DNA from 3 places in the Salinivibrio sp. IB643 genome. Region 3 is predicted to be linked to each of the others. Evidence: predicted binding sites of a transcription regulator. Region 3 holds the regulator's gene; each other region holds the start of a gene.
The links. Region 3 encodes MetJ, which represses methionine synthesis genes. Its sites were predicted from a motif close to TTAGACNTNTANANGTCTAA; they were not measured.

Region 1 (5,801 bases), on a different contig from region 3:
ACCAAGGATCACTTTTATCTTAGGTAATGGCGATCGCGTATGCATACTCTCTTTAAATAAGAAAAAGAGCACGCACCACACCAAGCTGGTATAAACCATCAATAAAATAAAGATCGCCAACCAGCCTAAGTTATGGTTAACAAAGCCACCAATCACAGGAGCCACAATGGGCGTAAATGAGGCGACCATGATCAGGTATGACATGGCTTGAGGAAGCTGATCCCCCGAATACGAGTCACGGGTAAAGGCTCGCGAGAGGACGGCACAACACCCCGTGCCCATCCCCTGAATACAACGGCCAATCACCAACCCGGTAAAACTGGCGCTAAAGCTCACCATCACGGTTAACCCAACCAGTGAAAGCAAGACACCGGCTAATAGCACGCGGCGGCGTCCGAGTGCATCCGAAATGGGGCCATAGATAAATTGTGACGGGCCAAACCCGAGCAGGTAAGCGGAAATAAGCAGTTGGACATCGTCCATGCTGAGATTGAAGTCACGAGCGATCCAAGGTAATGATGGAAAAACCAATCCCATGCTGAATTGCCCGATACTGACCGTTAAGCATGCCAGCAATACGGGCGACCAATTAAATGGACGAGTAGCCGATTGCATCTCAATTCCTATGCGTTCTGTGTGTTAGGCGAGCGAGGAAACTGTGACTCTAGCGAATGCTAAAACCACAAGCTGAGAGGCATGTTAACGCAATAACTCCCTGAATGGTAAACAATGATTAAGAATGTACATCAATGGCCAGCTATCGCTGGCCGGTTTTAAAAACTAGAAAGCCGGTTCGATCGTGCCATCAAAGGTTTTTTGTAGAAACGCACGTGTTGCCTCTGATTGAAATAGCGCCAACAAACGCTGATAGGTCGGATTATCTTTATCCTCTGCCCGCGCTGCCACGACCATCACTGCGAGCGGTGCGTCTTTCGATTCTAAGAAAATACCTTGATCACTTGGATTAAGCCCTGATGACATCACATAGTTCATGGTAATTGCTGCAGCATCGACATCTTGTAGGCTGCGAGGCAATTGTGCCGCTTCTACTTCGACAAAATCGAGCTGCTTGGGATTAGCGGTAACATCTTGTAGCGTCGCTTGAAAGCCAACGTTATCGGCCAAGGTGATCAGCCCTGCGTCTTGCAGTAATAGCAAAGCGCGCCCGGCGTTGGTCGGATCGTTAGGGATCGCAATTTGTGCGCCTTGGGGTAAATCGTCCACGCGCTGTACTTTGTCTGAGTAAATCCCCATCCGCATAAGGATGGAACGCCCAATCGAGACCAATTCACTATCATGGTTTTGATTAAAGTTATCGAGAAACGGCTGATGTTGGTAACTATTTAAATCAAGACTGCCATCTGCCAGACCGGCATTCGGAGAGATGTAATCCGAAAATTCCACCACTTCGACATGAATTCCTTCTGTTTTTGCCTGTTTCGCAACCGCTTCTACGACTTGCGCATGGGGACCGACAGTCGCACCAATCTTTATCGTTTCTGGCTGATCTGAACAGCCGCTGATAACCAACGCCAGTAACACTGACGCAATCCAAAATCCTGGTCGCTTTAACGTCATTCTGATTCCCTTAGAAAAATAGATGTTTAGACGTCCAGAATGCCACAGCTTATAATGATGTCAACCTGATTGTGTTAACGCAGTCTCTGTCTTGATCGTATCCAACCCTGGTCGCGTAGTGGCAGGCATGTTGAATCAATAAGGAGGCGTAGATATGACGAAGCTGTTTCCTCTACCCTTGTTCTTACTACCCGGGGGCAGAGCTAAGCTGCGCATTTTTGAACCTCGCTATTTGCGCTTGGTCCGTGAATGCTCGGCGAATCAACAGGGATTCGTGCTGGCGATGATGCAAGGTAAACGTTTATATCGATATGGCACACTGGTGGACATTGTCGATTTTGAAACACTACCCGATGGTTTATTAGGCATTACCATTGCAGGTCGTCAACGGGTAAAAATTCAATCGACAGAGCAAGAGGCCGACAAGCTCTGGGTGGGCGAGATACAGGCACTGAATGACTGGCCACATGACGAGTTTATTGACCAGGAAGAAAATGAAGAAAAAATGCGTATCGCCGCGGGACTTAAAAATGTCTTCGCTGCCCACCCGGATCATGCTGAGCAGTATGAGGCGCCGTATTTCGAAGACTTAACCTGGAGTTGCCAACGCTGGTTAGAAATTTTGCCGCTTTCTAGCGCGCAAAAACAATGGTTTATCGCGCAAGAATCGGCAGAAGAGGCGATGCAATTTATCAGTCAGCTTCTCGAGCAAGAAGTCGAGTGATCCAATTATTTTAAGCCTCGTACTACAAGCGAGATGGACGGCTACGACAGATAGGACTCAACTATGACTGCGCCACAAACCATGTATACTGAGACCACCATTTCCAGACGGGACACGCGTGCCAACATGACTGACGTGACGAAGGAAGAGTTGTCTGAATTATTAGCAAAAGTTGCAGAAGATAGCGACCGCATAGCGTTCGAGCATTTGTTCCGATTTTTTGGCCCGAAGATACGCGCTTACGGTTCAAAACATTTAAGAGCTGACGGTCAAGCAATGGAGTTAGTACAAGAAACTATGCTAGTGGTATGGCGCAAAGCCCATTTGTATAACTCTGATAAAGGCGCGGCGACGACTTGGGTATTCACGATCATGCGTAACTTAAGCTTCGATATGCTTCGCAAGGTGCAATCGAATCGCGAAGACAATTTTAGCGATGATATTTGGCCCATTCTCGAGTCAGGGCAACAGGACAACGAAACTGATTCCGGTGCTCAGTCCATGATGGACCAAGAGCTTCTCAGTTTTATTGATGAGTTACCCGCGGTCCAGCAGCAGGTGGTTAGAGGGGTTTATCTCAAGCAATTGACTCATCAAGAGTTGTCAGAACAATTAAATGTGCCATTGGGCACCGTCAAGTCCCGATTGCGTTTAGGTCTGGAAAAGCTTCGCAATCACCTGGAGGTAAAACAATGATTAAGTATCACCCATCGACCGATTTACTGGATGCTTTTGCTGCTGGCAAATTGCCGACTTCGATGGCGATTGCGTTGTCTGCCCATGTTGAACTTTGCCAGGAGTGTCAAGCTTACGTGGCTATTGCAGAAGAAAAGTTTGCATCAGTGGTGTTTGATCAAGAATCAGTCTGCGACGACGCGTTGATGGTAAATGAGTGGGATCACAATGCTGAAGATGAAATGCTATCCGCCATTTTTGAACAAGTGACTGCCAACGATGCCGATGCGCTGACGCAATCTGGCGCGGAACAACCTGAAGCGCGCGCAACACAAATTACTGTCGGTGAAAAAACATATGCCTTACCCCGGGCGCTGCAACGATTCGGCGATTCAAATTGGGCATTCTTTGGGAAAGTCCAACGTGCGCGACTTAATCTCGACGAAGGGGCAACGCGAGCCAGTTTTCTTCATATAGATGAAGGCGGTTCAGTGCCTGCGCACACTCATAAGGGCTATGAGTTAACTCTTTTGTTGGACGGTACGTTTGAAGATGAAAGTGGTCGGTATGTGCCAGGTGACTTTATTTTACTCGATAGCCGTCACCATCATACGCCATACACAAAAGAAGGTTGCCTTTGCTATACCATTGCAGATGCCCCTCTCTACTTCACAAAAGGCGTGAGTAAGTTGCTCAATACCGTGGGACATGCGATTTACTAAAAATTTCTGTGCTAGTTGTTATCCTTCGGCGACCGCTATGGTCGCCTTTTTTTATGCTAGATGGCCGCCTAAATCCACGGATTTACTCGACTAGACCTAGAATTATCACCATTTATTCTGCAGCGATAACAGAATAATTACACTAAATAAACCTCTCATTAATCATAACTCGCCACTTCAGTCCTACCTAACTAGTTCAAAGTAACAATTTTCCCTTTACATAGGGTGAATTTAACTGGTTTAATTCGTCACTTCTAACGATTCATTAACAGCCATTGATAATAAACACAGTGAAGTGAGAGTCACATGAGTCAAACACAACTCGCCAGTGTCAGTCGAGGTAACTCGCTGGTACTTCAAATACTCATCGGTATTCTTGCCGGTGGTGTTTTAGCCTATCTATCCCCCGAGCTTGCTGGCACAGCCGGATTGCTCGGACAACTTTTTGTCAGCGCATTGAAGGCCGTCGCACCCATTTTGGTTTTCGTTTTAGTGGCAGCGTCCATTGCTAACCAGAAACAAGGCCAACGAGCCAATATGCGCCCCATTATTGGGCTTTATCTTATCGGCACCCTTGCGGCTTCATTGACCGCGGTGACCATGAGTTTTTTATTCCCGACTACCCTCGAGTTTGCTGCGACGGATGCTAGCATTACGCCGCCAGAGGGCATTAGCCAGGTATTAAGTACGCTACTTTTCAATATCGTTGACAACCCTGTTAACGCGTTGATGAGTGGTAACTATATTGGTATTTTGGCTTGGGCGATTGGCTTAGGTATTGCTCTTCATCATGCGTCGAACGAAACCAAACGTGTCTTCTCGGATGTATCCGAGGGGGTATCGATGATCGTCCGCTTTGTGATCCGGTTTGCGCCTTTGGGTATTTTTGGCTTAGTAGCAAGCACGTTAGCGAAAAGTGGCTTTGATGCTTTGATGGGGTATTTACACCTTTTGGGGGTGCTACTCGGCAGTATGGCAACCATCGCCTTGGTGGTAAATCCGCTGATTGTGTATATCAAAACGCGTCAAAATCCCTATCCCCTTGTTTTTCGCTGCCTGCGTGAGAGCGGTCTCACCGCTTTCTTCACCCGTAGCTCTGCAGCCAACATTCCAGTGAATATGCAGCTATGCCGCCGCCTTGATTTGGATGAAGATACTTATTCTGTCTCTATCCCACTCGGTGCCACCATCAATATGGGAGGCGCGGCGATCACCATTACCGTATTAACCCTGGCTGCTGTTCATACACTCGGTATCCAAGTGGATATCGCCACGGCTGTGCTGTTGAGTGTGGTGGCCGCGGTATCCGCGTGCGGCGCGTCGGGGGTTGCTGGCGGCTCCCTATTGTTGATCCCACTCGCGTGTAATTTGTTTGGTATTCCACAAGAGATTGCCATGCAAGTGGTTGGGATTGGCTTTACTATCGGTGTTTTACAAGACTCTGCCGAAACGGGCCTGAATAGCTCAACCGACGTAGTATTTACCGCGGCGGCATGCTTGGGTGAAGAGCGTAAAAACAGCTAACCAACGCCATTAGCCAAGATCAAAAAAAAGCAGGTGCATCAACACCTGCTTTTTCTTTAACCGCTTTTTAATTGTCAACCAAGGCAACGATTAGCCCTCCAGCACTTTCATCAGCAAATTGCCATCATACATCGCCTGCTTTACCATCGCCGCCCCAGGCATCGTCGCTTGGGCATAGAAATAGCTTTCTTCCAAGACTAGGTACTTGCTATACAGCGGAATCGTCTGCGTTTTTAAACATTCCATGATCGCAGGATACAAGACCGATTTAGCGCGATTGAATTCGCCACCAAATAATATTTTTTCTGGGTTAAATAAATTCACCACAATCGCTATAGCGGTTCCCAAGTGATGCCCCAGCTCGGTGATCACTTGGTGGGCCAAACCATCGCCTGACACCGCTGCATCGCATATAGCCTCTATCGTGAGCGGTTGGTCGTGCAAGCAACTCGGATGCCCTTCATTGAGCAATGTCTTCACCTGCTCATAGATCGCGGACAGGCTTGCGACCGTTTCCAAACAGCCATAATTACCGCAAAAACACCGCTTACCAAAGGGCTTAATTTGAAGATGACCTA
Region 2 (13,851 bases), on a different contig from region 3:
TCCGATCCACCCACGCTGGAGCTGCAAAAAAAACACACCATCGAAGTGGTGGTTGACCGATTTAAAGTACGCGACGATCAACAACAACGTTTAGCTGAATCCTTTGAAACCGCGCTCGAACTCACGGGTGGCAGTGCGGTCATCAGCTGGATGGACGGCGACGGTGAAGAAATCATTTTTTCTGCTAACTTTGCCTGCCCCCATTGTGGTTACAGCATGCAAGAGCTAGAGCCTCGCTTGTTCTCATTTAATAATCCCGCCGGTGCGTGTGGCACCTGTGACGGGTTAGGCGTTCAGCAGTACTTTGATCGCAAACGCGTGATTCAAAACCCTGCGGTCAGTCTCGCAGGTGGTGCGATCCGAGGCTGGGATCGTCGTAACTTTTATTACTTCCAAATGCTGCGTTCACTGTCTGAGCATTACGGTTTTGATCTGGAAACGCCCTGGCAAGATCTCTCCGGCACCATGCAAGATATACTTTTATATGGGTCGGGGCCGAAAGAGATCGAGTTTAAATACGTCAACGATCGTGGCGATATTCGCGTACGTAAGCATCCGTTTGAGGGGATCCTCAATAACATGGAGCGCCGTTATCGCGATACCGAGTCTAATGCGGTGCGCGACGAACTCGCCAAATATATTGCCACTAAGCCCTGCGCCAGCTGCGGTGGCTCGCGTTTACGTCAAGAAGCTCGACATGTTTTTATCGATAACCGTAACCTGCCAGAAATTTGTGAGCTCAGCATTCAGCAGGCGCTCGATTTCTTTGAACAACTGTCGCTTAGCGGCCAACGTGCAAAAATCGCCGAAAAGGTGATGAAAGAAATCCATGACAGGTTACGCTTTTTGGTCAATGTCGGGCTCAATTACCTTAACTTGTCACGTAGCGCCGATACCTTATCCGGGGGAGAAGCCCAACGCATTCGACTCGCCAGTCAAATTGGTGCTGGCCTTGTCGGTGTGATGTACGTATTGGATGAACCATCGATTGGCTTGCATCAACGAGATAACGCGCGCTTACTGGATACCTTGGAGCACTTGCGCGATCTGGGCAATACCGTGATGGTGGTTGAACATGATGAAGACGCTATTCGTGCCGCGGATTACATTATCGATATAGGCCCAGGCGCGGGCGCGCACGGGGGCGAGATCGTGGCAGAAGGCAGCCTTGACGATATTCTTGCCAGTGAGCATTCACTTACCGGGCAGTATCTTTCTGGCAAACAAGCGATTGCGGTGCCAGCACAACGGATACCGCGCGATCCCAACAAGATGTTGACGCTCAAAGGTGCAACCGGAAACAACCTCAAAAATGTGGACCTGCACTTACCTGTCGGCTTACTCACTTGTGTCACGGGCGTGTCGGGATCTGGAAAATCAACCCTCATCAACGATACCTTCTTTAAAGTCGCCCACCAGCAATTAAACGGTGCCACGACCGCGGATCCTGCGCCGTATGCCGAGATTGATGGCCTAGGACACTTTGATAAGGTTATCGACATCGATCAAAGCCCCATTGGCCGTACGCCGCGCTCAAATCCCGCCACTTACACTGGGATCTTTACCCCGATTCGTGAACTGTTTGCCGGCACACAAGAAGCACGGGCACGAGGCTACAAGGTGGGTCGCTTTAGTTTTAACGTACGCGGTGGCCGCTGTGAGGCCTGTCAAGGCGATGGGGTCATCAAAGTAGAAATGCACTTTTTGCCGGATGTGTATGTCCCTTGTGATGTGTGTAAGGGCAAACGCTACAACCGCGAGACACTTGAAGTACGCTATAAAGGCAAAACCATCGATGAAGTCCTGGCAATGACAGTGGAAGACGCGCGTGAATTCTTTGATGCAGTGCCAGCCATTAAGCGTAAGCTGCAAACCTTGATGGATGTTGGCTTGAGCTATGTGCGCCTAGGCCAAGCGGCGACGACCTTGTCTGGTGGTGAAGCGCAACGGGTGAAGTTAGCCCGAGAGCTGTCCAAACGCGATACCGGTAAAACCTTATATATTCTTGATGAGCCAACCACAGGGTTACACTTTCATGATATTCAACAACTGCTCAATGTTCTCCACCGCCTACGTGAGCAAGGGAATACTATTGTGGTTATTGAACATAATTTAGATGTGATCAAGACGGCCGACTGGATCATCGATCTGGGGCCTGAGGGCGGCAATGGCGGGGGTGAAATTATCGCCCAAGGCACACCGGAATCGATTGTCGATGTGATCGGCAGCCACACGGCCCACTTCCTCAAGCCAATGTTGGAGCGATAATGACGTTAGTGCTGCCGCCTAGTCGTGTCATACGCAAGCCGTTGACGGTGCACTTTTTGGTGACCTTAACGGTATTGTGGCTGATTTGTCTGCCTCTTTACTCGGTTGCTCTGCCGCTGGTAGGCATACGTCACCCGGCGGCGGCGCTATCATTACTCACCTTGGCATTTGCGCTTGGGTTCGCCAGTTTGGAGGTTATCCGTCAACACACATGGCGAGCCACTCGGCTGACCGGCACATTGGCACTTGCGACCGGCTTGGCGATGATGCCCTATTTTTATCCGCAGGCACTGGGCCACAATAGTGGCTATGCGCTCATCGTTTTAGCGCTAAGCTTTGGCTTTTTCTCAGCCCTACAGCAGTTTATTTTTAATCACGCCCAACGACAAAAACTACTGGCCGTCTTATTGTTGGCCTCCTGGTTAGCGGTATTGTCGGTATTAGGGAACCAGCCTCCGCCGGGCATGGCACCCTTTATGTTTGATCAATGGGTCCCTCACCTCCCTCCAGCCGTGACTCACACCTTATTGTTAACCGGAGTCACGCTCGCCGCCTACATTTTGGCCAGAGAGCCCAGTGGTCGATATCGCCACCCGGTTAGCCAAGGCTTACTCGCGTTAACACCGCTTGTGTTGATTCCGATATTGGCGATGCAAGAGCAACCCTTACTGTTGCTATTCGCCCTGTGTGCGATTGGCTTACAACAAGTGTATTTAGCCCGGTTTGCCTCGCGACGCCAGCATCGTATGTGGATGATCGCTATCTCGGCAGGGGCATTTTTGGCGGTATTTGGTCTCAGTGGTCAAGACAACTGGCACTGGCTCACCGCCGACGATCAGCGCGCACTGATGCTGGCGTGGCAGCAATGGCAAATGACGCCATTTTTTGGAGTGGGCATGGGCAATGGTCAGTCAACGTTGCTATTACTGTCTGCCTCACAACCGAATCATTCCGGCCCGGTGACGTTACCCAGTGCTTTAATCCTGTGGCTCCTTGAAGGGGGGCTCGTTGTCGCCTGCGGCTATCTTGTGGTGTTGGCCGCGCTAACACTTCGTATTCTACGTGCACCGTCAGGGACACGTAGAATATTGATCGCCTTAGTATTGCCACCACTGACCGGCCTGATGATTTATCCAGCCAGTGGCACACAGTGGTTTAACGGGGTATTGTTATTGATTTGGTTGTATTGGTTAGACAACTTAACCAGTCGATATCGTCGTTATCCCGTGTTTTCACACCGTTATAGTCAGCGTGTCGCGAGCCGCAGTGTGATCATGGCGCTGGTGCTCGTCACCTTACTGAGCTTGTCATCCGTTTACCTCGCCAATCGCTATCTGCGTGATTCCTTATTAAGTTCGCAGCGTTTTACCTTGTATCAGCAACACCCATGGTGGCAGCAACAACTGCACCGCGCGCAACAAGACCGTCACTTTCAAGCGAATTTGGCGCACTTATCTGACGTAGCACGCCACCAGCATTTGGATGATTTACTACGTCAAGTCGCGCAACGCCCACGCTTTTCGGGCTATCAGCATGCGTATCAGGTTGCGTTACAAATTGGTGATCACCAACGCGCACGCGATATTCAACAAGAAGCGCGCTATTTATACCCGCAAGCAAGCAAAGTATGGACCACTCGCCATACCTTGCCCGATACCTTAACGCCTTAACGTAACGCGTTTTCTAACGCTTTCAGACACAGCGCCACATTCTCATGCCGTGCCCCGTAGCCCATTAAGCCAATGCGCCACGCTTTACCGGCGAGATCGCCTAAGCCGGCACCAATTTCGAGGTTATAGGTCGTGAGCAGGTGCTGACGTACTGCCGCATCGTCCACGCCATCCGGAATAGTGACCGCGTTAAGCTGCGGCAAACGGTAAGGCTGATCAACCACAAAAGTGATACCGAGCTCATCCAGCCCTGCTTTGAGGTGTTGATGCATGTCTTGATGACGTTGCCATGCGTGCTCAAGCCCTTCTTGATAGAGCCGCAATAACGACTCATGCAAGGCATACAAACTATTGACCGGCGCGGTATGGTGATAGCTGCGTTTCCCTTCTCCGCTCCAATAACCAAGCACCAGGCTTTGATCGAGAAACCAACTTTGTACCTTGTGGGTTCGCGATTGCATTTTAGCCACAGCACGCGGTGAGAAGGTGACAGGCGATAAGCCAGGGACACATGACAAACATTTTTGGCTACCGGAATACACGGCATCGAGCTGCCACTCATCGACTTTCAATGGCACGCCACCGAGTGAAGTCACGGCGTCGACAATGGTTAAGCAACCGTGCTCCCGCGCCAATCTCGCCAGTGTTTGCGCATCAGAACAAGCGCCGGTTGAGGTTTCAGCATGGACAAACGCAAGCGTGCTGGCATCCGGATGGGCTTTTAACGCAGCCTCAACTTTTTCTGGACTAACAGGCGCACCCCAGGCATCGTCGACCATCACTGCTGTCGCGCCGCAACGCTCGACATTTTCCCGCATACGATCGCCAAACACACCATTGCGACAGACAATCACTTTTTCACCCGGTTCAACTAAGTTGACAAAGCAAGCTTCCATCCCGGCACTGCCTGGTGCCGAAATCGCCAGGGTAAAAGGGTTGTCGGTTTGAAACGCATATTGAAGCAGTTGTTTGACTTCATCCATCATCGCGATAAACAAAGGGTCAAGATGTCCGACAGTCGGACGGCTGAGTGCCTGTAGCACTGCAGGATAAATATCAGAGGGGCCCGGGCCCATTAACGTGCGAGCCACGGGCTGAAAAGATTGAATCTCGGAAATTGAACGTGCCATAACCTTTCCTTGTTGTTGGTACACACAGATGACCGTTATAGCATATTTTTTCGCCATATCCCTATTGGCTGGCACGTGAACTGTGTGATCGCTGGACAATTTTGCCAAGGCACTGATCGTGACCAAAAGGCAGTTGACACCCTGTCATCTCGCCCGTAATGTAAATGCTGTTCATGGGGTAACCAACCCGGGACTGAACATGCAGAAGAGGTGCATTTCTCAGGCAGTTATCATGCGGAGCCCCACTCCAAGGTATGATAATCAGGGGAGACAATGCCGAGGTGGCGTAAGCTTGGGGGCGAAACGCTGCCGGCCTAGGAGGCTGAATCCTTCAGGCTGTCACTTGTCATCCCTACAGGAAGACAGGTGGAGCGCTTCTGGCAGTCCATGCCTGCCGTTTGCTCTTCCTTCTTTTTTGCGGTCCCTACCGCGGTCACGATGTGACTTCTGATGTTCCCCATAATGAATTGATTAAGACCCATTTGTATGATGAGAGGGGAAAAGGACGTGAACCCATTACCACCGATTTCGGTCGCTAAGTTTGGCGGGACGAGCGTTGGCACTATCGATGCCATGCAACAAAGCGCTGATGTGATCGAGCAAAACCCACATACCCGCTTTGTGGTGATCAGTGCGTGCGCAGGCGTCACCAATCACTTGGTTGCACTGGCACAAGGGATCAACGACCCGCAAGTACGTCAAGACAAACTGGTTGCCATCACCGCTATCCATCAAGCGATATTAAACGCGCTTCCCGCTTGCCAGGACACGCAAACAGCAGTCGATGACTGGCACCAAACGATTGCCGACTATGCAAATACCGCAGCATCTGCTCCCAGTACAGCGTTAACGGATGCGTTAGTCGCTTGTGGTGAGCTCATCTCAACCTATATTTTTACTCACTTGCTCAATAGCCGAGGCATGGCCACGGTGAGGGCCGATGCGCGAGCGTTATTGCGCACCGATAGTCACTTCGGCTGTGCCCAACCGGATCGACAACAAACCAAGATTCAGTGCCAGAACCAATTACTCCCCCGCTTAGCAACGCATTTAGTGGTCACGCAAGGGTTTATCGGTGCTGATGCGAACGGGCACACCACTACCTTAGGCCGCGGCGGCAGTGACTACAGTGCCGCGCTATTCGCCGAGGCGATCGGAGCAGAAAGCTTGGCCATCTGGACCGATGTCCCCGGGATTTATACCACCGATCCACGGGTGACTGATCGTGCTCGTCCTATCAGTGAAATTAGCTTTAGCGAAGCCTCGGAAATGGCTACCTTTGGTGCCAAGATCCTCCATCCATCGACGTTAGTGCCCGCGGTACGCCAGCATATCCCGGTATTTGTCGGCGCGGCGAGAGCCCCCGAACAAGGCGGTACCTGGATCCGTGAGCAAGCACACTCAGCGCCGCTGTTTCGTGCCGTAGCCCTCAGGCGCAACCAGACCATGGTGACACTGACCAGCTTAAACATGTTTCATGCTTGTGGTTTTTTGGCCAAGGTGTTTGAGATCTTGGCGCGCTTTGAAATCTCAGTCGATTTAATCACGACCTCGGAGGTCAGTGTCTCTCTGACGCTGGATCAAACCCATACCCAGGGTGACGCACCGCAGCTGCCGGAGGCTGCCATCGCCGCGCTCACGCAGTTATGTCAGGTAGAGATCTGTGCGAATCTAGCGGTTGTTGCGCTGATCGGTAACGAGATGAATCACACACCGGGCGCGACAGCGCCGGTATTTAGTGCGCTAGCCCAATATAAACTGCGCATGATTTGCTATGGTGCCAGCAATCACAATGTCTGTGTGGTGGTCGACGATCATGACGCGACCCATGTCGTACAGCGATTACACGCTGACTTATTTGAGTAAAAAAAGGCCAGCACATGTGATGTGCTGGTCTTTTTTCATTAGGCGTTTAAGTTTGGCCCGAGCCATTTTTCCGCGTCTTTGCTGCTCCACCCTTTGCGCGCCGCATAACTGTCACGTTGATCATTTTGAATCTTCGCCACCGCAAAGTAGCGTGATTCAGGATGTGAGAAGTACCACCCCGACACAGATGCGCCTGGCCACATGGCATAGCTTTCGGTGAGCGTCATGCCCGTATGCGCTTCTACCGAGAGCAACTGCCAAATTTTGCCTTTCTCGCTGTGCTCAGGGCAGGCAGCATAACCCGGAGCCGGCCGGATCCCTTGGTATTGCTCCCGGATCAAGGCGTCGTTATCGAGCGTCTCATTGGGCGCATAGCCCCACAATGAGATCCGAATTTGCTGGTGCAGGTATTCTGCAAAGGCTTCTGCTAATCGATCGGCGACCGCTTGGATCATGATCGCGTTGTAATCATCCCCTACAACTTTATAACCTTCCGCCAAGGCATACTCGCCAATGCCGCCTGTCACCGCAAACGCACCAATCCAATCAGGCTGACCACTGGTTTTCGGCGCGATAAAGTCCGACAAGCAATAATTGGCGCCGCGTGGCTTTTGGGTTTGCTGACGTAAATGGTTTAGTACCGTGCCTACCGTTTGCCGTGATGCGTCAGTATACACCTCGATATCGTCCTCTAGGCTGTTGGCAGGAAAGACACCACACACCCCTTTTGCGGCGATCAATCCTTCGTGCTCAAACCGGTCGAGCCAAGCATTAGCGTCTTCATACAAACGGCGTGCTTCTTCACCCACCAGCTCGTGGTCTAAAATCGCTGGGAATTTGCCGCTCAGGGACCAGGTCATAAAGAAAGGGGTCCAATCGATATACTGACGTAATGTCGCTATCGAGACATCATCGTAAACATGGACGCCCGGCCTCGCCGGCTGGGGCGGCGTGTAATTGGCCCAATCGGTTTGCCATTTGTTTGCCCTTGCCGCGTCCAGGGTGACAGGCGGAGTGCGGGGTGTCTTGCGTTGGTGCTGCTCTCGTACTGACAGATACTCTTTTTGTAAGCGCGCCACAAAGTCCGGATATTGAGCCGGCGATAATAGCGATGCACAAACGCCAACGGCACGTGACGCATTCGACACATACACCACAGGAGCCTGGTAGTGCTGCTCTATTTTCACCGCGGTATGCGCTTTGGATGTGGTCGCCCCCCCAATCAATAGCGGAATATCAAACCCTTGTCTTTCCATTTCTTTGGCGACATTCACCATTTCATCCAACGACGGCGTGATAAGGCCTGACAAACCAATAATGTCGACTTGCTCCTCGCGCGCCACTGACAGGATTTTATCGGTCGGCACCATCACACCGAGATCAATAATCTCGAAGTTATTGCATTGCAGCACTACGCCGACAATGTTTTTGCCAATGTCATGCACGTCGCCTTTTACCGTGGCAAGTAAGATCTTGCCATTGGTCTGCCCTTGTTGCTTTTCAGCGTTGATGTAAGGTTCAAGATAGGCCACGGCTTGTTTCATCACCCGCGCCGACTTTACCACTTGCGGCAGGAACATCTTACCTTCACCAAATAAGTCTCCCACCACATTCATGCCCGCCATCAGTGGGCCTTCTATCACTTCCAAGGGTTTACTCGCCGCCGCTCGAGCTAGCTCAGTATCTTCAACAATAAATTCGGTAATGCCTTTAACCAGTGCATGTTCAAGCCGTTTATCCACTGGCCAACTGCGCCACTCCGCGGTTTCTGCCACTTCGTTTTCACCGCGGTCGCGGTAGCTGTCCGCCAACGCCAGTAAACGTTCCGTGGCACCATCGTCTTTGTTAAGCACCACATCTTCCACCGCCAGACGCAGCGATTCAGGCAAATCATCATAAATGGCTAACTGGCCGGCATTGACGATGCCCATGTCCATACCGTTTTTAATGCAATGGTAGAGAAACACCGCATGGATCGCCTCACGCACTGGGTTGTTTCCGCGAAACGAAAAAGACACGTTAGACACGCCACCTGAAATCATGGCATGCGGCAGGGTTTGTTTGATATCTGCGACCGCGTTGATGAAGTCGACCGCGTAGTTATTATGCTCATCAATGCCGGTGGCCACCGCAAATATATTAGGATCAAAGATAATGTCTTCCGGCGGGAAGCCGACTTGATCAACCAGCAGATGATACGCGCGCGTGCAAATCTCGACTTTACGTTCACGTGTATCAGCCTGGCCTTGCTCATCAAACGCCATCACAATCACAGCGGCACCGTATCGACGGACTAAGTGGGCTTGTTGAATAAACGCGGCTTCCCCCTCTTTAAGAGAAATTGAGTTCACAATCCCTTTACCTTGGATACACTTCAGTCCGGCTTCAATGATCTCCCACTTTGAGGAGTCAATCATCACCGGTACCCGAGCAATATCGGGCTCAGCCGCACACAGATTGAGAAAACGTACCATGGCTTGCTGTGCATCCAACATGCCCTCATCCATATTGATATCGATGATTTGCGCCCCGTTTTCCACTTGCTGTAACGCCACCTCAAGCGCTTCGTCGTATTGTTCTTCGACGATTAAACGCTTAAAACGCGCCGACCCAGTGACATTGGTGCGCTCCCCCACGTTCACGAACAGGCTTTCAGCATTAATAGTCAGCGGTTCTAGCCCTGATAGTCGACATGCCACAGACTGAGAGGGGCGCGCACGGGGGGCATGTTTCGCCACCACTTCGCTGATCGCTTGAATATGCTCGGGCGTGGTACCACAGCACCCACCCACCAAGTTAATAAAGCCAGAAGCGGCCCATTCGTCGATATGTTTTGCCATGTCTTCAGACGAGAGATCGTATTCGCCAAACGCATTGGGTAAACCGGCATTGGGATGAACCGAAACAAATCCTTCGCAGATCTCACTGAGCTCTTTGACGTACTGACGCAATTCGGCTGGCCCCAGCGCACAGTTCAAACCAAAAGAAAGCGGTTCGACGTGGCGTAAAGAGTGATAAAACGCCGCGGTGGTTTGCCCAGAGAGCGTACGACCAGACGCATCGGTGATGGTGCCAGAGATCATAATGGGTAAGCGCACACCTCGGGCATCAAAGACTTTTTCAACAGCAAAGGCACAGGCTTTCGCGTTCAAGGTATCAAAGATGGTTTCCAACATGATGAGATCAACACCACCATCCATCAACGCCTCAGTGGACTCCGCATACCCCTCAACCAATTGATCAAAGGTGACATTGCGAAAGCCAGGATCGTTCACATCTGGAGAGAGAGAGCAAGTGCGATTCGTGGGTCCGAGAACCCCAGCAACAAAGCGTGGTTTTTCTGGGGTTTTCGCCGTCCAGTGGTCAGCCACGTCGCGAGCAAGACGCGCAGCAGCTAAATTTATCTCCGCACTGATGGCCTGCATGTCGTAATCGGCCATGGCTATCTGGGTCGCGTTGAACGTATTGGTTTCTATGATGTCCGCGCCCGCGGCCAGATAGTCGCTGTGTAACGCTGCTATTTTTTCAGGCTGCGTCAGTACCAAAAGGTCATTGTTACCTTTCACATCACAATGCCAGTCTTTAAAGCGTGCGCCGCGGTAATCGGCTTCGCCGAGTCCTAAGCCTTGGATCATGGTGCCCATACCGCCATCGATCACCAAAATACACTTAGAGAGACGCTGTGTTAATCGATCCATTCTTACCCCGTGATATCACCATCCTGATTGCGATAGTTTTATCCTACCACAGCCATTTTGGAAATCTAGACGTCTATAAATATCGATTAATTTTGATCTATTTCAATTCAGCTGTTCGTTTTGAGCGTAATTTCTATTAATATTTTGTAACTCTTTCATTCCTCGTCGTACTAGGAAGCTGCATGTCTACCTACGCAATCCTCAGTTTCATGGCTGCTGCTGCCATCTTCATCGCCTTTATTAATAGTAAAATCAGCCGAGTACAAACGACTATCGCGATCACTGCAAGCTCTCTACTCCTTTCTCTTTTGATCGTGATCGCCGGTCAATACCAAGCCATTCCGTTAAAGGCGATGGCAGAGCAAATATTGACCGATATCCACTTTGATGCCTTTTTACTCAAAGGCGTACTCGGTTTCCTTTTATTTGCGGGCGGTATTGGTGTCAAGCTTCCCCATTTCTCTGATCAAAAATGGGAAATCACCACCCTCGTTCTCGGCGGCCTGTTGGTCTCTGTCTCGCTGGTTGGTGCCGGTATTTGGGGCGTCTTCCAACTGATCGGCATTCCTTTTGATTTTATCTATTGTTTATTGTTTGGGGCGCTGATTTCTCCAACCGATCCTATCGCGGTGTTAGCCATTGTTAAGCGGCTACAGGCACCTAGGCGGATCACCACCCAAATCGAGGGAGAGTCACTGTTTAACGACGGGGTCGGGATTGTTATTTTCGTGACGCTTTTTACCTTGGCGTTTGGCGACAGCGAGCCGACACTCGGTGGTACGATCGCATTGTTCTTACAAGAAGCTATCGGTGGGATTTTATACGGTCTGATATTGGGTTACCTGTTTCACCGTTTGATCTGCGCGACCAATGACCATTCCATGGAACTGCTACTGACATTGGCTATTCCTAGCGCGGGGTATGTGCTCGCCGATATGTTGCATGTTTCCGGGCCACTGGCGATGGTGGTATCTGGCATTATGATCGGTAACTGGACTCGCTTTATTGGCTTCTCCAAAGAGAGTGAGGATCATCTTGACCATTTTTGGGAATTGATCGATGAGTTTTTGAATAGTTTACTGTTCTTGTTGATCGGGGTCAGCCTATTACAGATTAGCTTCCATAAGGAAGACTGGATCATTATGGCCGCAGTTGTACCCGTTGTGCTGTTCGCTCGTTATCTCAGTGTGAAAGCCTGCTATTTCGGCTTCAATCGATTTCGTCAATACAACCCTTGGGCCGTTCGTATTTTGAGTTGGGGAGGCCTAAGAGGTGGCTTAGCCCTTGCCATGGCCATGGCAGTGCCGGCTGGTGTGATGGTCGTCCCTGAGAAGAATATCGACGTCCGTGAACTGATTTTAATCATGACTTATGCGGTGGTGGTTTTCTCTATTCTCGTACAAGGATCGACCATGACAGGAATGGTTGATAAAGCCAATGCCGCTCAAGAGAAAATCGACAATCCCCGTGTATAAACACTCTTTCTCAACAAGGCGCCAATAGGCGCCTTTTTGCTATTCGTCGAGCGTAAAGTTAGATTGTGAAAATTCAGCCAGATTAAACGGCGTCAGCTGATAGACACAATAGTTCAACCAATTGGCAAAGAGTAAGTGCCCATGACTCCGCCAACTCACATAGGGGGGTTGAGACGGATCATCATTAGGATAATAATTAATCGGGACGACAGGCTCCATCCCTTCTTCAAGATCGCGATGGTATTCATGATGCAGCGTATGTGAGTCATATTCGGGATGACCTGTCACAAACACATTACGTTTATCCTTGGTCGCCGCCAAGTAAGTGCCCGCTTGTGCTGAGGTGGCGAGAATATCGAGATCCGTGTGTTCGTCCAGAAAGCTTGGCGAAAAGTCAGCGTACCGCGAGTGAGGGGCGAGAAAGCTATCATCAAACCCCCGCAATAAAGGATGCGTAGCCAGTGCTTCATTTACCTGGTGCTGATAGACGCCAGATAACTTCTCTTTGCGCGTTTTTTTGGGTAAATCGTAAAGAAGCTTTAAACCCGCTTGAGCCGCCCAGCAAACGTAAAGGGTAGATGTAACATGCTGATGCGCCCAATTCATCACATCTTGCAAATGCTCCCAGTAAATCACATCTTCAAACTGCACCAAGCCCAATGGTGCCCCGGTGACGATAAGACCATCAAAGTTGCGTTCACGCACGGCTTCAAACTGGCGATAGAAGGTGTCTAAGTGTTCCGTTGGCGTGTTTTTACTGGGTCGGTTATCAATACGTAAAAGCTCGACATCAACCTGTAAAGGGCTATTAGAGAGCAAGCGCATAAATTGCGTCTCGGTCTCAATTTTTTTGGGCATTAAGTTGAGTAACAACACCTTCAATGGGCGAATGTTTTGGCTCACCGCACGCGTCTGCGACATAACGAAAATGTTTTCTCGACGCAAAATATTGGTGGCGGGGAGCTGATCCGGAATTTTTATCGGCATCACTGCCTCCTGAGATTTAAGATGTTTAGACGTCCAGATATCTAATAACATACCCCAGTGACCCATGAAGCTCAAGCAATAATCAACGCCCAGAGATACCCGAATAAGTAAGAATAGTGAAAGGGTAACAACACCAAACAAAAAGGTGAGATAACAATGGGGCAGTCGGGGATATAAGAAAGGAATGAGGTATTTTAAAAAACACTATAAACGAAAAAGCCCTCCGCGAATGCGGAGGGCTTAAAATAAGCTCTTGGCAGTGACCTACTCTCACATGGGGAGACCCCACACTACCATCGGCGCAGCAACGTTTCACTTCTGAGTTCGGCATGGGTTCAGGTGGTGCCGTTACGCTATGGCCGCCAAGAAAATTCTGGTGCTGATAGGCAGATTTGAACTGCCGACCTCACCCTTACCAAGGGTGCGCTCTACCAACTGAGCTATATCAGCAAAATCGTTATCAACGTTTTACTCGGTGTTTTGTCATCAAAGTCTTACACTTAATTGCTTTGATGCTTAAATTTTTTCTAACTAAAGCCTAATACTAAGCGCTAATTAGATAATGAGAGCCTGGCGATGTCCTACTCTCACATGGGGAGACCCCACACTACCATCGGCGCTGCTTCTTCGTTCTCGCCACAATCAACTGGCTTATTTCGAGTCCAACCCAAAACCTCTTGGGTGTTGTATGGTTAAGCCGCACGGGCAATTAGTACAGGTTAGCTCAACGCCTCACAGCGCTTACACACCCTGCCTA
Region 3 (13,851 bases):
GCGACGTTGGGCTTGGAACAGCGCATCATGCAAGCTGGCCACAAGGGCAGGCGTATGCACTTGACGCAAAATCGCCACCATGCTCAGTCCAGATGCAGATTCACTGATAAACTCTACAGGCTGTGACTTCAGCTGCTGATAAAAACCATGACAGTGCACGGGATTATTGACCACGCCGGCTCCGACGGCAGCAACCATGTTAAACCCTTCGCGCAGCTTCAACTCCGCGGATAGCCCGGCATCCTGGATCTGGGCCATGACCGAGGCCACGACCTCCGCCGTAAAGGCCAGCAAGATACGATACTGATCATCTTGATAATCCGTCGCCAGTGGTTGCACTTTCAGCTGAGAGAGGATGCGGCTCAACTCTTGTTTAATTGCCTGAAAATCTTGCCCGCGGGCGACATCAAACTGCAATAGGCACACATCATCCAAAGATGTAATGATTTTTGCCCCGCGTCCGGTAGCCAGTACACGCTCTATATGGGTCGAGCCACTATCGGGGGCCTGGGTACAACGTAAGGTCAGATCGGTCGCACTTTGCGCCACTGGCTGTAAAGTACGGCTATGAAGCACGGGCGCCGCCAAGCGTGCCAATTCGCCTGCTTCATCCAATCGGATTAAGGGTAACAAGCAAGCATTCTCGACGTGGCGTGGATCCGCACTGTATACACCGGCAACATCACTCCATATAGTCACGCGGCGGACCCCCGCTAACGCACCGAGTACCGTGGCCGAATAATCTGACCCGTTACGCCCCAAAAGCACGGTTTCCCCAGCTTGATTTTGCGCCATAAATCCCGTAATCACGACGTGAGATTGCGTGTGCTGAGAAAGTTGCTGCCGTAATAGTGGCCATGATGCGCCGCGATCGACCTCGGGTTGAGCCGCACGTTCCGCGCGTAAACAGTGGCGCGAGTCCAACATCACCGCCTGACGACACTGCTGATTAAGCAGCGCGGCTAATAAACGCGCCGACCAAACCTCTCCGAACCCTTGCACATCGGCTTGTACGCTGTCGCTCAGCGCTGTCTCCCCGAGCGACGCGATCGTCGCGATGTCAGCAGATAAGGCATCAACCAACTGTTGTTTGTGATCACCGTTGATCAGATTTTCAATCAAGTCTTGCTGAAAGGCACGGACGCCTTGCAAGGTCTCATGCGCCAACCGGCCATCTTTGCCCAGTTGAGCGAGCCAAGCAATGAGCTGATTGGTCGTTTTCCCCGCCGCAGAGACCACAATTAAGTCGTGCGCCTTTGCATGCCCCGTCAGCACATCGACCACACGGCGATAACAATCTGGGCTCGCTAAACTGCTGCCACCAAATTTATGCAATTGGCGTTGTGATTCGGGGGCGGTGTCCATCGGTTGCGCGTGCATGGCGAGGTCTCTCTTGGTCTCAATAAATATCAATAAAGCGGCGTGCTATGACAGCAACACCTATAGCAATCGGTTTTACTGGTTAGCTAAATGGGCGAAGGCATGCGCCAAATCGGCCACTAAGTCTTCTGCGTCTTCTAGTCCAATAGAAAAACGCAGCAACGTCGGGGTAATGCCAGCCTCGGCTTGCGCGTCATCACTCATCGCACGATGGGTCATTGACCCTGGATGCGTGACCAGACTTTCTACCCCGCCCAGCGACTCGGCAAGCGCAAATAAGGATAAGCCTTCAATAAAACGTGCGATCCCAGCGGAGTCCGTGTCCAGCTCGAGGCTGAGCATACTACCAAATCCAAACTGCTGACGGGCGGCAATGTCATGGCCTGGATGTGTCGCCAAACCGGGATAGTAGAGTTGCCGCACCGCAGGGACTGTTTGCAAATAGGTTAATACCGCTTGCGTATTTTGCTGATGTTGTTTAACCCGAGCGCCCAAGGTACGCAACCCTCGCAATGTCATATAACTGTCAAAGGCGTTACCTGTCGCGCCCAAGCAGTTGCCCCACCACGCTAATTTTGCAGCCAATTCAGGCGTCTTCGCCACTACAGCGCCACCGACAATATCAGAGTGACCATTAATAAATTTAGTAGTGGAATGCACGATGATGTCCGCACCCAGTGAAAAAGGCTGTTGGAGTGCTGGCGATAAAAAGGTGTTATCGACCACCACCCATGCCCCCACTTGGTGGGCCTGTTGGCAGATTTTAGCAATATCGACCACACGCAATAGCGGATTAGAGGGTGTTTCAACTAACACCAGTTTCGGCTGTTTTGCCAGCGCAGCGGTTAACGCCTGGTGATCAGATTGATCGACAAAACTGACCTGCCAAATCCCTTGCTTGGCGCGTGACTCTAACAAGCGATAGGTACCACCATAACAATCGTGCGGTGCAACAATGTGATCCCCTGCATCCAGTAAAGACAACACCAAGTTAATGGCTGCCATCCCACAGTTGGTCACCACGGCACCGGCTCCGCCTTCCAGTTCCGTTAACGCTTGCTCTAACTGAGCTCGAGTTGGATTGCCCCCACGGGCATAATCATAAGTGGGAACGTCGCCAAAAGCAGGAAAACGATAGTTGGTTGATAAATACAAAGGCGGCACAACCGCATGATGTTGCGTGTCAGTGCCAATTCCTGTTCGAACGGCAATGGTGTCGGTTTTTTTACCTGTCATGGTTCATCCTTGCTCTTGTTGCGCTGGCACGATTTACGTGATCCAGTCGTCATCATACTACCTTACCTCTGTACTTTTAGGACGTCAACACTTCTAGACGTCTAAACACCTTTGCATGTGGCGGTTAATATAGCTAAAATCTCCGCAGCATCATTCTGGGTATTCCATAATCAAGATAGGTGAGACATGGCGCAGTGGAACGGCGATTACATTAATCCGTATGCCGAACATGGTAAAAAGAAAGAGCAGGTAAAGAAGATCACCGTCTCTATCCCACTTAAAGTATTAAAAATTCTTACTGATGAGCGCACTCGCCGTCAGGTTCATAACCTGCGTCATGCGACCAACAGTGAGTTATTGTGTGAGGCATTTTTACATGCCTATACCGGGCAGCCTCTGCCAACCGATGACGACATCCGTAAGGATAAACCCGATAGCATTCCTGCCGAGGCACGTCGGATCATGGAAGAGTTGGGTATTGAGTTTGACGACAGTGAATACTAAACAAAAAAACCGCCATCGGCGGTTTTTTTATGGTAAGGCACTGTTTTCTAATTACAACATGTTTTCTTTACAGCATGTTTTCTTTACAACATATAGTTGTCTGGCATCTCAATACGGGCTACGCCGGTTTCGACGGCCGCAAGCGCCACGGCACGTGCTACCTTGGGCAGTAAACGGGCATCCATCGGCTTGGGAATGATGTAATCCGGGCCAAAACTGAGTGAAGACAAGCCCGCGGCATCCAAGACAGATTGTGGTACAGGCTCTTTCGCCAAACCACGAATCGCCTCAACGGCGGCCAACTTCATCGCATCATTAATTTCACTGGCACGCACATCTAATGCTCCCCGGAAAATAAACGGGAAACACAAGACGTTATTCACCTGATTCGGGTAATCCGAACGCCCCGTTCCGATGATCAGATCATCCCGGACTTGGTGCGCAACCTCTGGATTAATTTCAGGATCTGGGTTTGAGCAGGCAAACACGACAGGCTTATCCGCCATCAGTTTTAATGCCTCAGGCGAGAGCAAATCCGGGCCTGATACGCCAACAAAGAGATCCGCACCTTCAATCACATCTTCGAGGGTACGCTTATCCGTGTTATTGGCAAACAACTGCTTATACTTGTTAATGTCATCACGACGGGTGTGAATTACCCCTTTGCGATCCAGCATGTAAATCTTTTCGCGCTGGGCGCCACATTTAATCAATAGCTCCATACAGGCCACCGCAGCAGCACCCGCACCGAGACACACGATGGTGGCTTCACCAATATCTTTGCCTTGCAACTCGAGCGCGTTAAGCATCCCCGCAGCAGTGACAATCGCGGTACCATGTTGATCATCATGGAAGACAGGCACTTCACAGCGTTCAATCAGCTGCTTTTCGATCTCAAAACAATCTGGGGCTTTGATATCTTCAAGGTTGATACCGCCAAAGGTGTCAGCAATATTGGCTACGGTATCAACAAACTCATCGATGGTGCGGTGTTTAACTTCAATGTCGATCGAGTCCAAGCCGGCAAAACGCTTGAACAATAACGCTTTGCCTTCCATGACAGGCTTTGACGCCATCGGCCCTAAATTCCCTAACCCCAAAATCGCGGTGCCGTTTGAGATCACTGCGACCATATTGCCTTTACCGGTATAACGATATACGGCATCCGCATCTTGGGCTATTTCACGCACAGGTTCAGCAACGCCTGGGCTGTAGGCGAGAGCAAGATCCGCCGCTGAATCAGCAGGCTTACTGAGTTCGATAGAGATTTTTCCGGGTGTAGGGTATGCATGATAATCCAGCGCTTGCTGGCGTTTATCGTCCGACATGTCGTTTTCCTAGTTATTATCGTGAAGGGATAACCAATATCGGCAGGGAAGGATGACCGATATTAGCCAGACACTCTACAAACCACACAGGAAAGGTTTGTATAAGGGTAAAGATGGTAACGCAGCGGGGAAACGTCCACCAGTACTAACGCCGTATTCGCGATGATGCTCGGACCTGTTGTCCGAATACTAGGACGATACGATCAAAAAAAGGGACGCTGATGCGTCCCTTCTCTATATTCGGTCAATAGCTGCTTATTTTTTGCTGCTAAGGGCACCGAAACGTTTCTTAAAGCGATCAACACGGCCACCAGCATCAAGGATACGCTGCTTACCGGTATAGAATGGGTGACATTTGTCACACACGTCTAGGTTGATGTTTTTACCTAGGGTTGTGCTGAACGCAAATTCGTTACCGCAAGAGCATTTTGCTGTGACGGCTTTGTACTCTGGATGGATACCAGCTTTCATAGGGATAACCTCATTTTAAAGGCCGTGTCGCTCTCCCGATCCTAAGCCGGGCACCACACGTCGTTAACAAATATTTTCTAAGGCGCGCAATTCTAATCAAGCCCCCTCGGTTTCGCAACTTTTTTGTGCAATCACCACGCCGCGTCACCGTACAACAAGGCTTTGCCAACCGAGGGCGAACCGTTACACTGAGCCCCCTTCTGGTCAATAAGATGTTGTGATGGAACAGTTTGCTCAGGTGGCCCTACCGGTCCCGTTGGCGAAAACTTTTGATTACCGAATCGGTGAGAATCAACACCCCATCATCGGTGGGCGGGTAAAAGTGCCCTTTGGCCGCCAGCACAAAGTTGGCATTGTCACCGGCTTATCCGCAACCGCCAGTGTGGACGCGAGCCAACTCAAGGTGCTCGATGCCGTATTGGATACCCAACCGGTTTGGACGCCCGGCGTCTATCATTTACTCCACTGGGCAAGCCGCTTTTATCATCATCCGCTAGGGGATGCGATGGGCGCCGTGATGCCAACCCTGCTTCGAAAAGGACGCCCTGCGGCATTACAACAGCAAAAATGGTGGCAAATTACCGAGTCAGGACAAAACCAACCCCTCTCGGGCCTGAGCCGTGCCCCTAAACAAGCTCGGGTGTTGCAGTTGCTCACACACGGCCCTGCCACCCATGCCGATTTGATCGAACAAGACATCGGCGCACCGGTGCTAAAAACCCTGGCCGAAAAAGGTTGGATAGCTCCCTACACACCACCGCTAAACGCTCAAGCCTGGCAACCGCATTTTGCCGTCACCGAAGACAAACCGGCACTCAACCATGAACAGGCGATGGCGGTTGCCACCATCAATGCCAATGACGGCTTTGCTTGTGCTTTACTCGAGGGGATCACCGGTTCAGGGAAGACAGAGGTCTACCTAAACGTGCTCGAACCTGTGCTTGCTCGCGGTGAACAAGCCTTGATTTTGGTACCAGAAATTGGCCTCACCCCACAAACCATTCGCCGGTTTGAGCGCCGCTTTCATGTCCCGGTAACCGTGATGCATTCAGGCTTAAATGATAACGATCGACTAAAAGCCTGGTTGGCCGCGCGCGAGAATCAAGCAGCAATCGTCATTGGTACACGGTCTGCCCTGTTCACGCCGATGGCTAATTTAGGCATCATCATTATTGACGAAGAGCATGACCCCTCGTATAAACAGCAAGATAGCTTTCGTTATCATGCCCGAGACTTAGCGGTTATGCGTGGTCATGAAGAAAAAGTACCGGTGATACTCGGTTCTGCCACCCCCTCTTTGGAAAGCTTGCATAACGCAAAAACCGGTAAATATCAGTACCTCAAGCTGACTCAGCGTCCAGGTAATGCGGTGACCGCACGTCAGGGAATACTCGATATTAAGGGCCATTACCTCGACGCTGGATTATCCGCGCCGTTGATCGCCGAAATGCGCCAGCACCTACAACAAGGCAATCAGGTCATGTTGTTTTTAAATCGCCGTGGCTATGCGCCCGCCATGATGTGCCACGAGTGTGGCTGGCTCGCGAATTGTCAACGTTGTGATGCTTACTACACCCTTCACCAGCAACAGCAAGAATTGCGTTGTCATCATTGTGGCCACCAAAAACCCGTTCCGCACCAGTGCCACGATTGTGGCTCCACCCAGTTAATCAGTGTCGGCGTGGGCACCGAGCAGCTTGAAAGCCAGTTGGGCGAGCTCTTTCCTGAGTATAAAACCGTGCGTATTGATCGCGACAATACTCGCCGTAAGGGCAGCTTGGAAACCTACCTTAATGGCATAGAAAAGGGCGAATATCAGATCCTACTGGGCACACAAATGCTCGCTAAGGGCCATCATTTTCCCAATGTCACCCTAGTGGCGTTAGTTGATGTCGACGGTGCCTTGTTTAGTAATGACTTTCGCGCGCCTGAACGGTTGGCGCAACTGATGGTGCAAGTTGCCGGCCGCGCCGGTCGCGCCAGCAAGCCAGGGACGGTGCTATTACAAACGCACCATCCCGAGCACAGCCTGATCCAATCGCTGGTGCACAAAGGCTATCAAGCCTTTGCAGAGTCGGCGCTCACTGAACGCCGCCAAGCTTGGCTTCCGCCCTATACGTTCTTAAGTTTATTTCGCGCCGAAGGCCATGAAGAAAACAGTGTGCAGCAGTTTTTACAACAAGTACGTCAAACGCTCGCTGCCTCCCCCATTCAACACGATGAAAGCCATATCATGGGCCCTATGCCCGCAGCGATGGCCAAACGCGCGGGCCGTTATCGCTGGCAATTATTAATCCAGGCCCCAAGTCGAAAAGTGATGCAGCAGTGGCTAACGGTGGCTCTTCCTGCAATCCATCAATTACCCCTTTCTCGCAAAGTACGTTGGTCTTTAGATGTCGAGCCGCAAGACCTTTCTTAATACTCCCTTGCTGTAAGTCGACACAGATCACACTTTCATTGCAATAAGTGTTAGCTTGTCCGTATTTAAATTGGACAAGCATAGGTAAAATAGGGCCGCAATTGGCTAAGAAAACAGGTCAGATGAGCTAATAACTGTTTGATCTCACAATATAGATAACAAGAGGACTGTCATTATGGCGACAATGAAGGACGTTGCCCACATTGCCTGTGTATCCACAGCAACGGTATCGCGCGCGCTGATGAACCCAGAGAAGGTGTCAGCCAGCACGCGTAAAAAAGTTGAACATGCTGTGGTTGAAGCTGGTTATTCCCCTAATTCACTTGCGCGTAACTTGCGTCGCAATGAATCAAAAACTATCGTCGCTATTGTACCGGACATTTGTGATCCCTACTTCAGTGAGATTATTCGCGGTATTGAAGAAGCCGCCATGGAGCATGGCTACCTGGTTCTACTGGGTGACAGTGCCCAGCAACACCACCGTGAAAATTCATTCGTCAATCTGGTGTTTACTAAACAAGCGGATGGCATGCTGTTGCTTGGCTCCGACGTCCCTTTTGATGTCAGCAAGCCTGAGCAAAAAAACTTACCGCCACTGGTCATGGCCTGTGAATATGCGCCCGATCTGGAATTACCGACGGTTCATATCGATAACCTTACCGCTGCCTTTGAAGCGGTTAATTATCTCACCCAAGTCGGCCATACTCGGATTGCTAACATTACCGGCGTGCCGGAGACAGCATTAACGCAGTTCCGCTCACAAGGGTATCAGCAAGCGTTACATCGAGCGGGGATCACCATCAATCCAGCGTATAGCGTCGTCGGTGACTTTAGTTTTGCCTCCGGAGCGCGTGCCATCACCAACTTGCTCTCACTGCCTGAGCCACCCACTGCGGTATTCTGTCACTGCGATGTCATGGCCGTCGGCGCGATGCAACAAGCGAAACGTTTAGGCATGCGAGTTCCGCAAGATATCTCCATTGTTGGCTTTGATGATATCCAATTCGCCGAGTATTGCGATCCACCACTCACGACCGTTTCGCAGCCTCGCTATGACATTGGCCGCCAAGCCATGTTGATGCTGCTAAACACGTTACAAGGACAAGAAGTGAACCCCGGCTCCCGCCTTTTGGACGCCAAGCTGGTGATCCGTGAGAGTGTCGCCCCTCCGTCTCGGTAGTAAGACTAGTCAGCACGGGCTCAAGCCAGTAATATGAGCCCTTTACTGGCTTCTTAATTTGATTATTTGCTGTGGCAACTCGTGATTACGTTAAACGTGGCAAAGCGCCGCGTAAAAAAAATACTCGCCGCCAACCGACCAAGACGCAGGCTGGGTTCCCATTTAAATGGGCACTGCTTGCTGTCGTCTTAGTGGGTGCGTTTGCTTATGGCCTGTATTGGTTGAGCAAAACCGATACATCGACACCCCCCGTGTCTCACACGCAACCGGCCACGCAAAGCCAGGTAGAAAGTCTACCGAAAAAGCCCAAAGAAAAATGGAGCTATATCGAAGAGCTGGAAGGCAAGGAAGTAGAAGTGAAAGCAAAAGCGCTGCCACAATCGACCCGTCCTTACCTCATGCAATGCGGTGCTTACCGTAGCCAAGGGCAGGCTAATGAGCGTAAAGCGATCATTGCGTTTCAAGGGCTAGAAAGCCAAATCAAGGTAAGCCCTGGTGAGAAAGGCACTTGGTATCGTGTGGTGCTTGGCCCTTACCCGCGCAAGCGCCAAGCAGAGAAAGATCGCAATATGCTGCGTCGCGCCGGTGTCGAACCTTGTGCTATTTGGTATTGGGAATAGCGAACGGGGAAAGTATTGCGCTCTCCCCTTGAAAAGTCAGCGTCAAAACCCAACCATCTAGATTAATCACCCATCTGGTGCACCAGACACAAACAAAGAGGTTCCCGTGACTACAATCGTCTCCGTCCGTCGCGAAGGTAAAGTGGTTATTGCTGGCGATGGTCAAGTATCGCTCGGCAATACCGTCATGAAAGGTAATGCACGAAAAGTTCGTCGCTTGTATAACGGCCAAGTGCTCGCTGGTTTTGCTGGCGGTACCGCAGATGCCTTTACCTTATTTGAGCGCTTTGAGCGTAAGCTTGAGCTCCACCAAGGGCACCTAACCAAAGCAGCCGTTGAACTTGCCAAAGAATGGCGAACCGATCGCGCGCTGCGTCGCCTTGAAGCCCTACTGGCTGTCGCGGATGAAACCGCTTCCTTAATCATTACCGGTAATGGTGATGTGGTTGAGCCCGAGCGCGATCTGATTGCTATTGGCTCAGGCGGTAACTATGCGCAAGCCGCCGCCGTTGCCATGTTAGAAAACACCGAGTTAGACGCCCGCGAGATTGCAGAGAAAGCGCTAACCATCGCCGGTGATATATGTGTGTTTACAAACCAACAACACACGGTTGAAGAACTCGAGAGTAATAAACAGGATTAGTGATGTCTGAAATGACTCCACGCGAAATCGTGCACGAACTTGACCGCCATATTATTGGTCAAGACAATGCCAAACGTGCGGTGGCGATCGCACTGCGAAACCGCTGGCGCCGTATGCAACTGCCAGAAGACTTGCGTGCGGAAGTGACTCCGAAAAACATCTTGATGATTGGCCCCACCGGTGTCGGTAAAACCGAAATTGCACGTCGTCTTGCGCGATTAGCGAATGCGCCTTTTATCAAGGTAGAAGCGACCAAATTCACCGAAGTCGGCTATGTGGGTAAAGAAGTCGAGACCATTATTCGTGATCTTGCGGATGTGGCGATGAATCTGACCCAGCAGCAGGCGATGGAAAAAGTCAAATTCCGCGCCGAAGAACAAGCGGAAGATCGTATCCTCGACATCTTGCTGCCACCAGCGCGTGATGCATGGGGCCAAAACGAAACGACCCAAGAAGATTCGTCAACACGCCAAAGTTTCCGTAAAAAATTACGCGAAGGTAAACTTGACGACAAAGAAGTGGAAGTCAATGTTGCGGCGCCGCAAATGGGCGTAGAAATCATGTCACCACCGGGCATGGAAGAAATGACCAATCAGCTGCAAGGCATGTTCCAAAACCTTGCCGGCAACAGCACTAAAAAGCGTAAGATGAAAATCAAAGACGCAATGAAGGCGCTGACCGAAGAAGAAGCGGCTAAGCTGGTCAATCAAGAAGAAATCAAAGAGCAAGCCATCCACATGGTGGAAAACAATGGCATCGTGTTCGTGGATGAAATCGATAAGATTTGTAAGTCGGGTAACACCAGTGGTGGCGATGTATCACGTGAAGGGGTACAGCGTGATCTCTTACCGTTAGTTGAAGGCAGCACGGTCTCAACCAAGCATGGCATGATCAAAACCGATCATATCCTGTTTATTGCCTCTGGTGCATTTCAGGTCTCACGTCCGTCAGATTTGATCCCCGAACTACAAGGCCGTCTCCCGATCCGTGTCGAGCTAGAAGCATTGTCAACTAATGACTTCAAACGGATTCTTACCGAGCCGAACGCCTCACTGACCCAGCAATACTCGGCACTACTCAAAACCGAGGAGATTGACTTGAGCTTTGAGCCAAGCGGTATTGATGAGCTGGCTTCAGCGGCGTGGCGAGTCAATGAGAAAACCGAAAACATCGGTGCGCGTCGTCTGCATACCTTGATGGAACGACTGATGGAAGATGTCTCATACGAAGCCAGTGAACGCGCCGGTCAACAGGTTGTGGTTGACGCAGAATACGTCCGTAGCCACCTCGAAGAGCTGGTGGATGACGAAGACTTAAGTCGGTTTATCCTGTAGTCACGACACGTCAACTATCGAACTTAGGGCAGCAAACGCTGCCCTTTTTTGCATCAAAACTTGAGCTGGCGCAATAGGAAGCCGGATTTCGGTCGCGAACTCGTTACTCCTTGTGCTGCTTGCGTAATAATAGTGACATCGTTTTTTCGTCTCGAGGATCGCTATGCTGCACCCTACGCTCGCTATTTGGCTTGATGCTGCGCGACCCAAAACGCTGCCTTTGGCCGTGACATCCATTTTATCAGGGAGTGCGGTCGCCGCAGCGCAAGGCAACCTCTCTTGGTCTATCAGTGTCATGGCGCTGATCACCGCTTTATTCTTACAAATCCTCTCTAATCTTGCTAATGACTACGGGGATGGGATAAAAGGCACGGACAACATGACCCGTTTAGGTCCGATGCGTGCCATCCAATCGGGCAAAGTGAGCCTCGCCACCATGCGCCGCGCCCTGGCCTTCAATATTGCCCTCACCGTGTTAAGTGGCGGCGGACTGATCGCGATTGCCTGTCAGCAACCCACCGATATTATTAGCTTTTTATTGCTCGGCCTGATGGCCATCGTCGCTTCGATCACCTATACCGTCGGCAATAAACCTTACGGCTATCGAGGCCTAGGTGATTTATCGGTGCTGATGTTTTTTGGTTGGTTAGGCGTCGCCGGGACCTACTATTTGCAAGTTGGACAGATTGACTCGCTAGTGATCTTGCCTGCGACAGCATGCGGATTGCTGGCTGTCGGCGTGCTCAACATCAACAACTTACGAGACATTGATAATGATCGTGCTTGTGGCAAACACACCCTGGTCGTGCGCTTGGGTCCCGAGCGAGGCCGCCAGTACCATGTCATCCTACTTGCCGGTGCGATTGTTTGTTACTCATTATTTGCCGCGTTGACCTTACAAGCTTGGCTGGGATGGTTGTTCTTGGCGAGTGTGCCCTTATTGGTTCGCCACGGACGCGAAGTGTATCAAACAGCGAATGCGAACGCGCTTCGGCCAATGATGGGCAACATGGTGCGCTGCGCCTTAGTGACTAATGGGCTGTTTATGACTGGGATGCTGTTAGTCTAATAAAGACACAGATTAGCCGCTTTGTCATTGCAAACCCTTGTTGCCCCGTTATACTTGGACTTGCCATGTTGGCAGCGCAAGCTTGTCAGCCTTTTTCTGCCTCAACAAGAAGTTAGACTATGGAATACAATACCTCGGAACTATGCGACATGTACCCCGACCAAGTGGATGTCGTGGAGCCAATGTTTAGCTCTTATGGGGGCCGCAGCTCGTTTGGTGGCCAAATTACCACGGTAAAATGCTTCGAAGATACAGGCTTAATTCGCGAGATGGCCGAGCAAGACGGCGAGCAGCGGATTATGTTGATCGATGGCGGTGGCTCGTTACGTCGCGCCTTAATTGATGGCGAGATTGCACAGCTCGCGGCAGATAACGACTGGGCTGGCATGATTGTCTATGGCTGCGTGCGCGACGTGGATACTATCGATGAAATCGACATAGGTATCCAGGCCTTGGCCTCTATCCCTGTGGGCGCTGATGAACAAGGCACCGGTGAAACCGACATCCCCGTGAACTTTGGCGGCGTCACCTTTTTGCCGGATGACCATGTCTATGCGGACACCACTGGCGTCATCTTATCGCCGGATCCGCTCAGCATCACCGAAGTCGACGAAGAAGACGATGATCTCGACGAGGATTAGTGGCGTCAGTTGACCGATAAAAAACAGAGCCCATCGGCTCTGTTTTTGGTTTATTCAACGCTCTCGATCTTACCGAGTAAGCTGCGGATACGATTCTGCCAAGCTTCTTGCTCTTCTTTTAACTTGGCGTTTTCTTGCGCTAATTGCTCACGGCTTTCTTTTTCAGCCACTGCATCTTGCTCCAGCGACCCGTTCTTTTCTTTGAGCTCTTCGATTTCCATTTGTAGCAGCGAAATCGTATCCACCGCCATTTGTACTTTAGCTTCGAGTTGTTCTAATACTTCCAATGACATCAAGGCCACCTTATTTCTGACGATTGATCCCGTTACTGCTTATCCGGCAGTAACCCGTGCAACAGGTGTGCACCCCGACTTTATTGTACTCAGGTGGTGTCAGACTGCCACTATTCTCACTACCTATGCATGGACAAGTGCGCAAAAATGCAGCGACTTCGCCAACTATCGCACTGCGAAGATAAAAATCACCGCCACACTCGTTACGCAAACGTTTTCTATTTCTGGTAAACTGCGCGCAAATTAGGCTAACGCCTGTCTTAATGTGGCTGACATTCCGGAGTACTCATGAAACGTGATCTCGCATTGGCTTTTTCTCGCGTCACCGAAGGCGCCGCTCTCGCGGGTTATAAGTGGTTGGGAAGAGGGGACAAAAACGCAGCCGATGGCGCAGCGGTTGAGGTAATGCGTACCTTGCTAAATCTGACAGAGATTGACGGTGAAGTCGTCATCGGTGAAGGGGAAATCGACGATGCCCCCATGCTATATATTGGCGAGCAAGTCGGCTTGGGCGGTGAAGCGGTTGATATTGCCGTTGATCCGATTGAAGGCACACGCATGACAGCAATGGGTCAGGCCAATGCTTTGGCAGTGCTGGCCGCTGGAGAAAAGGGCAGCTTTTTAAAAGCGCCAGATATGTACATGGAAAAATTAGTGGTGGGGCCTGGCGCTAAAGGTGTGATTGACCTCAATAAGTCCCTGCTTGAAAACCTCAAGAATGTCGCCATTGCGC

Region 1: BZG77_RS07930 (MetQ/NlpA family ABC transporter substrate-binding protein) is a predicted target of MetJ. The motif match lies at 1,605-1,624, and genes of this name have one in related genera.
Region 2: metH (methionine synthase) is a predicted target of MetJ. The motif match lies at 10,690-10,709, and genes of this name have one in related genera.

What each region holds. Positions count from the first base shown of each region.
Region 1 covers NZ_MUFF01000014.1:1,215-7,015, forward strand. Annotated here, with positions in the region: gene BZG77_RS07925 (multidrug effflux MFS transporter) at 1-615, opposite strand, end outside; gene BZG77_RS07930 (MetQ/NlpA family ABC transporter substrate-binding protein) at 781-1,578, opposite strand; gene BZG77_RS07935 (LON peptidase substrate-binding domain-containing protein) at 1,733-2,302, shown strand; gene BZG77_RS07940 (sigma-70 family RNA polymerase sigma factor) at 2,429-2,998, shown strand; gene BZG77_RS07945 (ChrR family anti-sigma-E factor) at 2,995-3,699, shown strand; gene sstT (serine/threonine transporter SstT) at 4,006-5,223, shown strand; gene mlc (sugar metabolism global transcriptional regulator Mlc) at 5,314-5,801, opposite strand, start outside.
Region 2 covers NZ_MUFF01000001.1:2,948-16,798, reverse strand. Annotated here, with positions in the region: gene uvrA (excinuclease ABC subunit UvrA) at 1-2,268, shown strand, start outside; gene BZG77_RS00045 (Wzy polymerase domain-containing protein) at 2,268-3,938, shown strand; gene BZG77_RS00040 (pyridoxal-phosphate-dependent aminotransferase family protein) at 3,935-5,068, opposite strand; lysine riboswitch at 5,266-5,453, shown strand; gene lysC (lysine-sensitive aspartokinase 3) at 5,558-6,934, shown strand; gene metH (methionine synthase) at 6,973-10,632, opposite strand; gene BZG77_RS00025 (cation:proton antiporter) at 10,815-12,107, shown strand; gene metA (homoserine O-acetyltransferase MetA) at 12,147-13,094, opposite strand; rRNA gene rrf (5S ribosomal RNA) at 13,346-13,461, opposite strand; tRNA gene BZG77_RS00010 (tRNA-Thr) at 13,469-13,544, opposite strand; rRNA gene BZG77_RS00005 (23S ribosomal RNA) at 13,783-13,851, opposite strand, start outside.
Region 3 covers NZ_MUFF01000007.1:153,074-166,924, reverse strand. Annotated here, with positions in the region: gene BZG77_RS05780 (bifunctional aspartate kinase/homoserine dehydrogenase II) at 1-1,380, opposite strand, end outside; gene metB (cystathionine gamma-synthase) at 1,456-2,616, opposite strand; gene metJ (met regulon transcriptional regulator MetJ) at 2,803-3,120, shown strand; gene BZG77_RS05765 (malic enzyme-like NAD(P)-binding protein) at 3,204-4,448, opposite strand; gene rpmE (50S ribosomal protein L31) at 4,704-4,919, opposite strand; gene priA (primosomal protein N') at 5,140-7,338, shown strand; gene cytR (DNA-binding transcriptional regulator CytR) at 7,490-8,518, shown strand; gene BZG77_RS05745 (SPOR domain-containing protein) at 8,590-9,138, shown strand; gene hslV (ATP-dependent protease subunit HslV) at 9,245-9,781, shown strand; gene hslU (HslU--HslV peptidase ATPase subunit) at 9,784-11,115, shown strand; gene BZG77_RS05730 (1,4-dihydroxy-2-naphthoate polyprenyltransferase) at 11,279-12,184, shown strand; gene rraA (ribonuclease E activity regulator RraA) at 12,304-12,825, shown strand; gene zapB (cell division protein ZapB) at 12,876-13,118, opposite strand; gene glpX (class II fructose-bisphosphatase) at 13,407-13,851, shown strand, end outside.